Regions from separate parts of the Sediminibacillus dalangtanensis genome, predicted to be linked through region 1. Evidence: riboswitches for the same ligand, from Rfam matches in the RefSeq annotation. Region 1 holds a riboswitch; the other holds the start of a gene.
The links. A riboswitch is a leader RNA that binds a small molecule or an ion and turns the genes downstream of it on or off. The one in region 1 is predicted to bind cobalamin.
Positions count from the first base shown of each region.

Region 2: another riboswitch for cobalamin. It lies ahead of ERJ70_RS10580 (DUF4430 domain-containing protein); the one in region 1 lies ahead of ERJ70_RS01330 (ribonucleoside-diphosphate reductase subunit alpha).

Region 1 is NZ_CP046956.1:241,565-247,647, forward strand. Features, by position in the region: gene ERJ70_RS01315 (class I SAM-dependent methyltransferase) at 1-353, shown strand, start outside; gene yxiS (protein YxiS) at 364-675, shown strand; gene ERJ70_RS01325 (NAD(P)-dependent oxidoreductase) at 793-1,674, opposite strand; cobalamin riboswitch at 1,920-2,113, shown strand; gene ERJ70_RS01330 (ribonucleoside-diphosphate reductase subunit alpha) at 2,365-4,617, shown strand; gene ERJ70_RS01335 (ribonucleotide-diphosphate reductase subunit beta) at 4,634-5,677, shown strand; gene ERJ70_RS01340 (GNAT family N-acetyltransferase) at 5,823-6,083, shown strand, end outside.
Region 2 is NZ_CP046956.1:2,102,706-2,108,788, reverse strand. Features, by position in the region: gene ccsB (c-type cytochrome biogenesis protein CcsB) at 1-926, shown strand, start outside; gene ERJ70_RS10590 (response regulator transcription factor) at 971-1,687, shown strand; gene ERJ70_RS10585 (ATP-binding protein) at 1,687-3,447, shown strand; cobalamin riboswitch at 3,533-3,734, shown strand; gene ERJ70_RS10580 (DUF4430 domain-containing protein) at 3,896-4,312, shown strand; gene ERJ70_RS10575 (ECF transporter S component) at 4,318-4,839, shown strand; gene sigX (RNA polymerase sigma factor SigX) at 4,972-5,508, shown strand; gene ERJ70_RS10565 (RsiX family anti-sigma factor) at 5,505-6,083, shown strand, end outside.

The DNA.
Region 1 (6,083 bases):
TTGATGCCATCATGGGAATCAACGTTTTGGAATGGACAGAGCATCCACTGAAGGCCCTAAAGGAGTTGGACCGGGTTTTGAAGCCGGAAGGAAGCGTGTGTATCGGCCTATTGGGACCGACAGCAGGGCCGCGGAACAACAGTTTTCCAAGGCTATACGGTGAAAAGGTGATCTGTAACACGATGATGCCTTGGGAGTTAAAAAGGCTGGTTGAAGAGGAGATCGGCTGGGAGACGATCGGTGGAAAAGCTGTCTCCAAAAAGGATGTAACGGAAAAAGAGATGGCTGCTTTACCGGAAGAATTGCAACAGGCAGTGAGCTTTATGTGGCTGTTTTTGTTTCAAAAAGAGTGAGGTGACGGATATGGATAAAAAAGAGATGGAAGAAAAAATTATCGAACAGTATCGCCAGGACGAAAACATGATGATTCTTGTTTTTGCCCAATGGTGTGTCAATAACGGCCTCAAGCCGGAAGAGCTCTATCATGAAGCTTATCCAGAGCAGGGGAGCAATAAAGAGCTGGAAAAAACACTGGAATTGACCGTGCCGAAGGAGGAGTCGGAACCTATTCCGGATACCACCGTATTGAATGTATTGCAGTTATACGGAAATGATGACCTGGCTTTCATCGTGAACAGGGAAATCGAAAAGCGTAAGAAGCAGGAGAACGATTAAAAGAGGCCCGGACAAAAGCATGGCCACAAAAGCAAAAACCGAGCGAATGCTAAATGCCAATCAAATTCGTTCGGTTTTCATTTTGGTCACGATGCTTTTGTCCCAGGCTCTTTTTCATTAACCTCTGAACAATTTGATCAACGCATGTGTTCCGTGATCTTCGCCTCCAGACTCAGCCAACCTTTGATACAGCGACAGGGACAGCTCCAATCCTGGGGTGAGAAGCTCCATTTCCTTTGCAGATTCCAAGGCAATCTTCATATCTTTAATAAAGTGTTTGACATAAAATCCCGGATCGTAATCACCGGCAATCATCCTGGGAGCAAGGTTGCTTAACGACCAGCTTCCTGCAGCCCCGGTAGAGATGCTGCTTAATACTCGTTCTGGATCCAGGCCAGCCTTCTCTGCATAGGTGATCGCTTCACAAACCCCGATCATATTGGAAGCAATGGTGATTTGGTTGCTCATTTTTGTGTGCTGGCCTGATCCGGCTGGACCCTGATGGACAACATTGCTGCCAAGTACGTCGAAAATCGGCTTTAGCTCCTGATAAGCAGCTTCAGACCCGCCGGCCATGATGGCGAGTGTTCCGTTTTTTGCCCCGACGTCCCCACCCGAAACTGGTGCATCGACAGATTCGATTTCTTTTTTCGCCGCTTCTTTATAAATTCTTTCAGCAAGCTTGGGCTTGGAAGTGGTCATATCGATGACGAAGCTGCCGGCCTTGGCGTGAGCCAGGATACCGCTGTCACCGAAGTATACTTCTTCTACATCAGAGGGGTAACCGACGATAGTAATAATCACATCTGATTCTGCTGCAAGATCAGCTGCGCTTTCCTTCCAGACAGCTCCAGCTTCCAAGAGTTCCTCTGCTTTTGTTTTGGTTCGCGTATATACATTCAAAGGGAATCCGGCTTCCATCAGGTTGGCAGCCATACTTTTTCCCATCACACCTGTACCGATAAAGCCAATGACTGTATCTTTTGCTAAGGCCATCATTCATCCTTCCTTTCTGTCTCTTTATGTCTAAACTTAGTTCGATAAAAAAACGAAAAATCCTTTCTATAAAATCACGATACTTCGACAAAAAATTTTTTAATCCGGCATTTTCCGCGTAACGCCAGGGTTTACTCCTAGTGAAAGAACAATCAGGGAATTATTTGGATTGCAACAAAAAAATGATTGTGATAAAGTCATAATTAACACAATATATTGTTTAGTTATTGAAAGTGAATACTATATGTTGATTCCGTGCAAGAATAGGTGACAGCATTGTCTTAAAAGGGAATCCGGTGAAAAACCGGAACTGTCCCCGCAACTGTAAGTGTGGACGAACGAGAAGTTCCACTAAACCGCTTTGCTTTACGGCGCCGGTTTGGGAAGGTCTCTAGTAGGCAGAAGCACGAGTCAGGAGACCTGCCTTTTCTTGTAGCGTTTCATTTCTTCGGGGACTGGGGAGTGAAAACGATAGGGGAAAAGTGGCTGTTTTTGCCATGTTTACTGTCTGTCGTTTTCAATCCGTCCATGTCTCATGGGCGGATTTTTTATATGCATAAAAGTGCCTTTACCGGAAGAAAGAGATACATAACCTCATTAGAAAATCTCAACATGATAGTACCTTAACACTTATAAGGTGACTGGGCTCTGCCCTTCAACCTGTGTTCACTTGGACAAAAGGAGGAGTAAATAATGATCGAAACAGAAGTTAAACGAAGTGATTGGAAGAGAGAAATACCGAAGATTCTGACCGGTCGTTTTCCGGATTTGGATATTCAAGCATTAGTTGAACACGGTGACAAAGTATTGGAGCAAAAACCATGGCTCCCCGATGATGAATGGATCCACCAGTTGATTTTGGAGGCGCTGGCCAACCTGGACGAAAATGCACCGGATTGGACCTATGCAGCAGCAGCTTTATACTTACAGCAGCTGTATCAGGAAGCAGCCGAGAACAGGGGATACGATCCAGGCAGGAAATACGGTCCGTTTGGGCAAGTCATCCGTCATCTGACGGACATCGGCATCTATGACCGCTTCTTACTTGATACTTATAGTGAACAGGAAATACAGGAACTGGAACAGGCGATCGATCCAGACAAAGACAACATGTTCACATACATCGGTCTCCGGACATTGGCAGACCGTTATATTGCCAAGGATTACCAAGGCAAGGTTTATGAGCTGCCACAGGAACGATTCATGATCATTTGTATGACGTTGATGAAAAATGAGCCTGCAGAAAAACGGATAGAGTTGATTAAAGAAGCATATTGGGCATTGAGTAACCTGTACATGACGGTGGCTACACCGACGCTTTCCAACGCAGGAAAAAGCTATGGTCAGTTATCCAGCTGCTTTATCGATACAGTAGACGACAGTCTGCAGGGGATTTTCGACAGTAATACCGATATCGCCAACCTGTCTAAGAACGGCGGCGGAATCGGCGTTTATTTGGGAAAAATCCGCAGCCGCGGCAGTGCGATTAAAGGGTTCAGTGGAGCATCATCCGGTGTTTTGCCATGGATGAAACAGTTGAACAACACAGCGGTCAGTGTCGATCAGCTTGGCCAGCGCAAAGGAGCAATCTGTGTCTATCTGGATATTTGGCATAAAGATATATCTTCTTTTCTGGATGCGAAACTGAACAATGGGGATGAGCGGCTTCGGACACACGATTTGTTCACAGGAGTATGTCTTCCGGATCTTTTCATGGAGCAGGTAGAAGCTAGAGAGAACTGGTACTTGTTCGATCCTCATGAGGTCCGGACAGTAATGGGGTATTCGCTTGAAGATTATTTTGACGAGTCAAAGGGCGATGGAAGCTTCCGGGAAAAATATTGGGAATGTGTTCAACACCCAGATCTTAGTAAACAAGAAATCCCTGCAATTGACCTGATGAAACGGATTCTGAAAAGCCAGCTCGAAACCGGTGGTCCTTTCATGTTTTATCGGGATGAAGTGAATCGGCATAATCCGAACAGCCATCTCGGCATGATTTATTCGAGCAATCTTTGCACGGAAATCACGCAAAACCAAAGCCCGACTGTAGTAGAAGAACAGCAGACCGTCGACGGGAAAATAGTCGTGAATAAGCAACCTGGTGACTTTGTTGTCTGCAACTTGTCCTCCATCCATTTGGGCAGGGCAGTGACAGAAGGCGTTCTGGAACGATTGGTTCCTATCCAGGTGAGGATGCTCGATAACGTAATCGATTTGAACACGATTCCGGTATTACAAGCACAGCTCACCAATCAAAAATACCGGGCAGTCGGTCTTGGTACGTTTGGATGGCACCATCTTCTGGCGTTGAAAGGAATCCGTTGGGAAAGCGAGGAAGCAGTAGCCTATGCGGACAAGCTGTACGAAAAAATCGCTTTTCTGACAATCCGGTCCAGCATGGAACTGGCTAAAGAGAAAGGTGCTTGTGCCGCATTTGAAGGTTCAGACTGGCAAACAGGCAAATACTTTGAAAAGAAGGGCTATACAACTGAAACAGATTCAGACTATGCTTGGTCCGATTTGCAGGAACAGGTGCAGGAATTCGGAATCCGGAACAGCTATTTAATGGCAGTTGCGCCGAATTCCTCGACATCTTTGATCGCGGGGAGCACCGCCAGTATTGATCCGATTTTCCAAAAGTTTTATGCCGAGGAGAAAAAGGATTACAAAATTCCTGTGACCGCTCCGGATTTGAACGCGGATACCACCTGGTATTATAAATCGGCTTATTTTATCGATCAGCACTGGAGTATCAAACAGAACGCAGCCAGACAGAAGCATATCGACCAAAGTGTATCCTTCAACATCTACGTACCTAACACCATCCAGGCCAAAGAATTGCTGAGCCTTCACCTGGATGCTTGGGAATCAGGGCTTAAAACTACCTATTATTTACGGTCGACCTCATCCGAACTGATCGACTGTGAATCATGTTCCAGCTAAGGAGAGGAGACTAACGATGGTTGTATCATTGAATAAACGGAATATCATGGACAAGACGGCACCGAACAATTCTACAAGTATTATCAACGGAAAAAGCTCTAATATACTCAATTGGGATGATGTCCGCTTCGCCTGGGCATATCCCAAATATAAAAAAATGCTTTCGAACTTTTGGACGCCTTTTGAAATCAACATGTCGCAGGATATGCGGCAGTTTCCAGGGTTATCTGACGATGAAAGGGACGCCTTTTTGAAAATCATCGGGTTACTGGCTTTGCTCGATAGCATCCAAACGGATTACGCCGGGAAGGTTGCTGATTATTTAACGGATTCGAGTCTGAATGCGCTCATGATCATTCTCGCCCAGCAGGAAGTCATTCATAACCACTCTTATTCCTATGTCTTATCCAGTCTTGTATCCAAGCAAGAGCAGGATGAAGTCTTCGAATTTTGGCGGACGGAACCCATTTTGGAAAAGCGTAACGATTTCATCACAGACGGTTATCGAGCATTTGCAGAAGAACCGACGGTAGATAACTTGTTGAAATCCGTTGTTTTCGATGTAATTCTGGAGGGACTATTCTTTTATTCAGGGTTCGCCTTTTTCTATCATTTGGCAAGGAATCAAAAGATGGTCGCCACCTCTACGATGATTAATTATATCAACCGTGATGAACAGCTGCATGTCGATTTGTTTGTACGAATATTCAAAGAAGTGTTAACGGAGCATCCGGAATATCATACAAAAGAACTGGAAACCTTTGTACAAGATACCTTTAAGCAAGCGGTGCACCTGGAGACAGAATGGGCTCGCCACATAATCGGCAACAAAATCGATGGTATTCTGTTGCAGGACGTGGAGGATTATATTAAATTTTATGCCAATACACGTTGTAAACAACTTGGCTACGAAAAACCGTATCCGGAAATCACCAAAAATCCGCTGCGCTGGATTAAAGCATACGAAGAAGTGGATTTGGGCAAGTCCGATTTCTTTGAACAGAAGTCCCGACAGTACACCAAAGTAAATTACACCGATAATGGTTTTGACGATTTGTAATAGGACGGGAAATCCCTGCTGATCATCAGTGAGGGATTTTTTTTTTCCCGATCCCGCGCTTTACAAATTTGTCTGCATTGGGGAAAGTAATAACTGTGCACATATACTTTGCTATCTTGCAACAGGCTAAACAAGGAGGATTTTGATGGACTGGATTCGCAAGTCATTTGGTGAGTTGGATACAAAAGAACTATATACCATCATTCAAACAAGAATCGATGTTTTTGTCGTTGAACAGCAATGTCCGTATCGTGAGCTCGATGGACATGACTATCGTGCTATTCATTTATTCTGCAAGGATGGAGAAAAGATTGTAGCATACGCACGCTTGCTTCCGAAAGGAACAGTATATGAACAAGCGTCCATCGGAAGGGTGCTGGTACATAAGCAATACCGCGGACAAGGC
Region 2 (6,083 bases), 1.9 Mb from region 1:
TTGCCTTTATCATCATCTATTTTATTTACCGATTGAATCTGCTAGGACTATTCACATTACCTGTTGCTTTATTGATTATTGCATACGCAAGTATGTTCCCGCGGGAAATATCACCGCTGATTCCTTCGCTGAAGAGTCATTGGTTGTACATACATGTAACAACAGCGGCAACCGGGGAAGCGATATTGGCAGTAAGTTTTGCAGCGGGACTGATTTATTTAATAAGGCAAATCGACCAAACACAACGAAGTAAACGGACCACCTGGCTGGAAGTAGTCATGTATGCGGTTTTTTCCACATTGGGTTTTGTGATTATTTCCTCCTTATTCAGCGCTTTTCACTATAGTGCAGCATTTCAATTTCCGGTCGAAGGACAAGAAATTACCGTGGAGTATCAGCTTCCTGCAATCACGGGACCAAATGACGGAGAGTTGCAGACAGAAGGGGTCATGCAACCATGGTTTGAAGCACCTGGTTGGATGCATGGTGAAAATGCTGCCAGGAAATTTAATACATTGATCTGGTCGGTCCTGACTGGGGCAGTTCTGTATTTATTAGCCAGATTGATGTTAAGGAAACGGATTGCAGCGGCCATTCAGCCATTATTGAAACGGGCAAATCCTGATTTAGTGGATGAAATTTCTTACCGAGCAGTAGCTATCGGTTTTCCGGTATTTACTCTGGGGGCTTTGATCTTTGCCATGATTTGGGCACAACAGGCGTGGGACCGTTTCTGGGGTTGGGATCCAAAAGAAGTTTGGGCCTTGATCACCTGGTTTTTCTATGCAGCCTTTCTGCATTTACGTTTATCCCGAGGCTGGCACGGTGAAAAATCTGCATGGCTGGCAGTTGGGGGATTCGCAATCATCATGTTTAATCTGGTTGCTGTCAACTTGATTATCGCCGGTCTTCACTCCTATGCGTAATAGCGGTATGATAGAAGCTAGAATATAATTGAGGGGCGGATTGCATGGTCAGTAATGAAAAAATTTTAGTAGTAGAAGATGAAGAAAGAATTCGTCGGCTGATCCGAATGTATCTGGAAAGGGAAAATTACCTGGTGGAAGAAGCAGAGGATGGTGAGTTCGGTCTGCAACTGGCACTTGAAAATGACTATGACTTGATTTTGTTGGACATCATGCTTCCAGGCAAAGACGGAATCGAGGTTTGCAAAGATATAAGAGAGCAGAAGGATACGCCGATCATCATGCTGACTGCAAAAGGAGAGGAAGCAAACCGGGTTCAGGGTTTTGAAGTGGGAACAGATGATTATATTGTAAAACCATTCAGTCCGCGCGAAGTCGTTTTGCGAGTCAAAGCTTTATTGCGGCGTTCTACCTCCAAGGCATTTTCAGCCGAGGAGCATACGACCAGAGATTTGATTGAATTCCCTCATTTGTTCATTGACAATGATGCACACCGGGTCAAAGCAGATGGCAAAGAAGTAAGTCTGACTCCAAAAGAATATGAGTTGCTATATTTTCTGGCAAGGTCTCCTGACAAAGTATTCGACAGAGAGCAGCTGTTGAAAGAAGTTTGGAAGTATGAATTTTTTGGTGATTTACGTACTGTCGATACTCATGTGAAACGATTAAGGGAAAAACTTAACAAAATTTCTGTGGATGCTGCAAAAATGATCGTAACCGTATGGGGAGTCGGGTACAAGTTCGAGGTTGATGGCGACTGATGTTCTGGCGTAGTGTGGTTTTCAAGCTATGGTTTACTATCCTGCTGCTTGTCTCCTTTGTTTTGTTGATTCTGACTATTTTATTACTGGAGTTTTTCCAGAACTATAACACAGATCAAGCAGAGCAAAACTTGATGCAAACAGCTACGAAAGTCTCTGTCATGGTAGACCATTACGATGACAGGGGCTTGATTTATGAAACAACGAGACGCGTAAAAGATCCTTCGAGCAAGATAGCCCTCGTATTTGGTGAAGGGGATTTTTGGATTTCCGACAAGAAGGATGACAGCCTTCCGAATATATCCTATAACTGGCTGATGTCAGAAAAGGATTTATCATCCGTAATCGATAACGATGAAGAAGTCAAAAAACAAGTGATCTTGCCAGGGACCGAAAATAAGGTAATTATTGTTGGTACGAAGCTTCCAAATCAAAATGGCGCTGTCTATGTCTATCAATCACTGAATGTGTTAAAAGAAACATCCAGGCACACAACACGGATCATTTGGCTCGCTGCAGGTGTTGCTCTGATTCTTACAACCATTTTTGCTTTCTTTTTGTCCTCGCGGATCACATCTCCTTTGATAAAAATGCGAGAAGGAGCATTTGAGTTGGCGAAAGGGGAATTCAATACGAAAGTACCCATTCTGACTCACGATGAAATTGGAGAGCTGGCCATGGCATTCAACCGTATGGGAAGGCAGCTCAAGTTCCATATCAACGCTTTGAGGCAGGAAAAAGAACAAGTATCGAGCATCTTAAGTTCCATGGCGGATGGAGTCTTGACCCTTAACCGAAAAGGGAACATTATGGTTTCCAATCCACCTTCCGAAAAGTTTCTTAAAGACTGGCATTATGAAAATGATTCTGCTGAAGAGGAAGTAAACTTGCCAACAGAATTAATGGAAACGTTGGATGAAGTCGTTGCCACAGAGAAGGAAGTCATGCGGGAAATCTCGATACAAGGAAGAAACTGGGCGATGATCATGACGCCTTTATACGATCAGTCCTATGTCAGGGGAGCAGTAGCAGTATTTCGGGATGTGACAGATGAAAGACGTCTTGATAAACTACGGAAAGACTTTATTGCCAACGTTTCCCATGAACTGCGAACGCCGATTTCTCTTCTACAAGGTTATAGTGAAGCAATAGTTGACAATATTGCGGAAAGTAAGGAAGAAAAAAATGAGCTTGCGGGGATCATCCATGAGGAATCGCTTCGCATTGGCCGGCTTGTAAACGAACTGCTCGACTTGGCCAGAATGGAGTCAGGCCATATACAATTGGAATTGGAATCGGTGGATATGGAGCCGTTTTTAGATCGGATTGTCAAAAAATTCAGTGGCATGGCACATGATAAAGCTGTTTCTCTGTCTCTGGAAAATAATCTTCAGGTAACACAACTCACATTCGATCCGGACAAAATCGAACAAGTTTTTACGAACCTGATTGATAATGCGATTAAGCATTCATTTGCAGGCGGAAAGGTCAGAATTATTCTCGCCGAGGAAGAAAAAGAAGTGGTTTGCTCAATCATGGATGAAGGAGCAGGTATTCCTGCCGACGATTTGCCTTTTGTTTTTGAACGATTTTATAAAGCAGACAAATCAAGAAAAAGAGAAAACAGTAAGACGGGAACTGGTTTAGGACTGGCAATTGCAAAAAACATCATGGAAGCGCACCAGGGTTCGCTGACTGTCCAAAGCAAAGTAGAAGAAGGGACAACCTTCACCTTCCGGATTCCGAAAAAAATCGAATAATCGTTAAACTTGAGGAATAATCTTGTTCCTTATGTAACATTACAACTTCCTAATTATAGGGAACTATGATAAAATGATTTCTGGAAATCAAATAGAATACTGCGGTGCCTTTCAGTCGGTTTTGCCGTCTGGCAGGCTGAAAAGGGAATCTGGTGAAAAACCAGAGCTGTCCTCGCAACTGTAAGTACGGACGAAAAGGAAAAACCACTGTGAGCTTTTAGTCATGGGAAGGTTCCTAAGTAGAAAGATGTACGAGCCAGTAGACCTGCCGTTGTTGCCTGTTTCAAACCTTCGGGGATTGAGTGTTTGAGACTGCCGGTGTGTGGTTTGTCATCCATTACAGCTGGTTTGTCTCTTTAGCTTATCTTCTCAGAGGATAAGCTTTTATTTTTGTACATAAATAGCACTTTTCCTGTCCCTGAAAATTATAATTGGGAGGTTGGAAGAAATGAAGAAGTTTTTATTCGCGTTATTAAGTTTGTTATTTGCCGCTGGTATCGTGACCGGCTGTGCGGAGCAGGATTCGTCGAACAATGAGACGGCGGAAACAACGGAGCAATCCGGTGAATCAGAAAGTCAAGAAGCGGTGATGGTCACCATTTCAGAGGATGAAGGGGAAAATGTCATCACTGAAAAAGAAGTTGAAATCGAAGAAGGGGCTATTTTACTTGATGTGATGAAAGAAAACTTCGAAGTAGAAGAAGCGGATGGCTTTATTACTTCCATCGAAGGTGTCAGTCAAAACGAAGAGGAAGGGAAATACTGGATGTACACCGTCAATGGAGAAATGGCCGAGGTTGGTGCAAACGAGTATGAACTAAGCCCGGAAGATGAAGTCACGTTCGATTTGCATGCCATGGAATGATATGAGTGAATACCTATAAACTCACTCTAATTGCAGTTCTCGCAGCTTTGGCTGTCGTGGGCAGATATACCTTTCAGTTTCTTCCCAATGTACAGCCGGTGACTGCCTTGATCATTATTTGTGGTTTCTTTTTAGGTCCTCTATCCGGAGTATTGCTTGCTGGATTGACTACTTATCTTTCCAATTTATTCCTCGGTATGGGGCTTTGGACTATCTGGCAAATAGTTGGCTGGGCATTAATCGGGTTGATGAGCGGATTGATCGGGAAATACTGGAGGGATATTCCGCTGCCGGTGATGATTGTTTTTGCCGTTATGTGCGGCTATCTTTACGGACTGATTGTGTCATTGGCAACCTTCTCAGTGGCGGGGAATTTTCTTTCCTATTACCTTTTGGGTTTGCCGTTTGATACTTATCATGCAGTAGGCAACGGAATTTTTATGGCGATTTTGTTCCCGGTATTCTCCAGGATTTTCACAAAATATCTCCGTAATTCAGAATATGGAAAAATACCAGCTAGTAAATAGCTGGTATTTTTTTGGTTTACCCCTAAAAGAAAGCAATAAATAAAGTTATAATAGAAGCGATTGACAAAAATGTTCCTTCATTGTAACCTTTTTGCTTCGCACTCCGACAATATAGTGAACGGGGGATCTGGCATGAGAGCCGTTTTTCAGGATTTGTACAAAAAATATCATCAGGATTTATACCAATTTTTAATATATATGACAAAGGATAAGGAGCAAGCAGAAGACCTCGTCCAGGAAGTTTATATAAAAGTATTGAAGTCCATTCACACATTCAAAGGAGAAAGCAGCGAAAAAACGTGGCTTTTTTCCATAGCCAGGCACGTAGCAATCGATTATTTCCGAAAACAGTCGAATAAACGAAAGCGGATCCTTGATTTTTTTGATTGGGGAGAACGAGGAGAACAATTGGAAGACCAATCCATTCTTCCGGAAGAAATAGCTGAGCAAAATGAAGAAATGAGACAGATTTATCACTGTCTCGATAAATGTAGTCTGGATCAAAAAAGTGTTATCATTTTACGGTATATTCAATCATTTTCTTTAAAGGAAACAGCAGAAACGCTCGGTTGGAGTATTAGCAAAGTGAAGACAACGCAACATAGAGCCATCAAGGCATTGCGACAGCTACTACAGCAGGAATACGGAGAGGAGGGGGATATACAGTGAAAAAAGGATGGAATAATCAACGTGTAGAGGAAAACTTGAGAAAGTTGCCTGTTATACAGGATAAGCGGCCGGAAAATGAATTGTATCAAAAGGTTGTGGAAGGTTTACAGGAAGAAACAGACAGAAAAAACAAAAGGTCCTGGAAATCATGGTTGATTCCCTCCCTGGCTACTTTGGCGGTACTTGTGTTAATCGCAGTAATAGGCCAAAGCGCAATGCGTATCGATCACTTTACTTCACAGGAAGACGCTGCCGATACTTACTCGAATGAAGCTGTGGACACCGAAGAGGCCAAAGTAATGGAAGAGGGATCACAATCCGATTCCGGTCTCCCTGCTGAACGATCCGAGTCTGCAGATGAGGGAGCGATAGTAAATGAAGCAGAAGAACCAGTCAGTAAAGCTGTCTATACCAATACCGACAGGACAACGACATTAGATGTCTCCATACCGATTGAAGGAAACGGTTATCTTGTGCCATTGACTTATCAAACAGAAAATACAAGTGAAAGTATCCAAAGCACTTTAAATCAGTTAGATGAACGGCTCGATCCTGAAGCTATCAGTCTCCCGCCG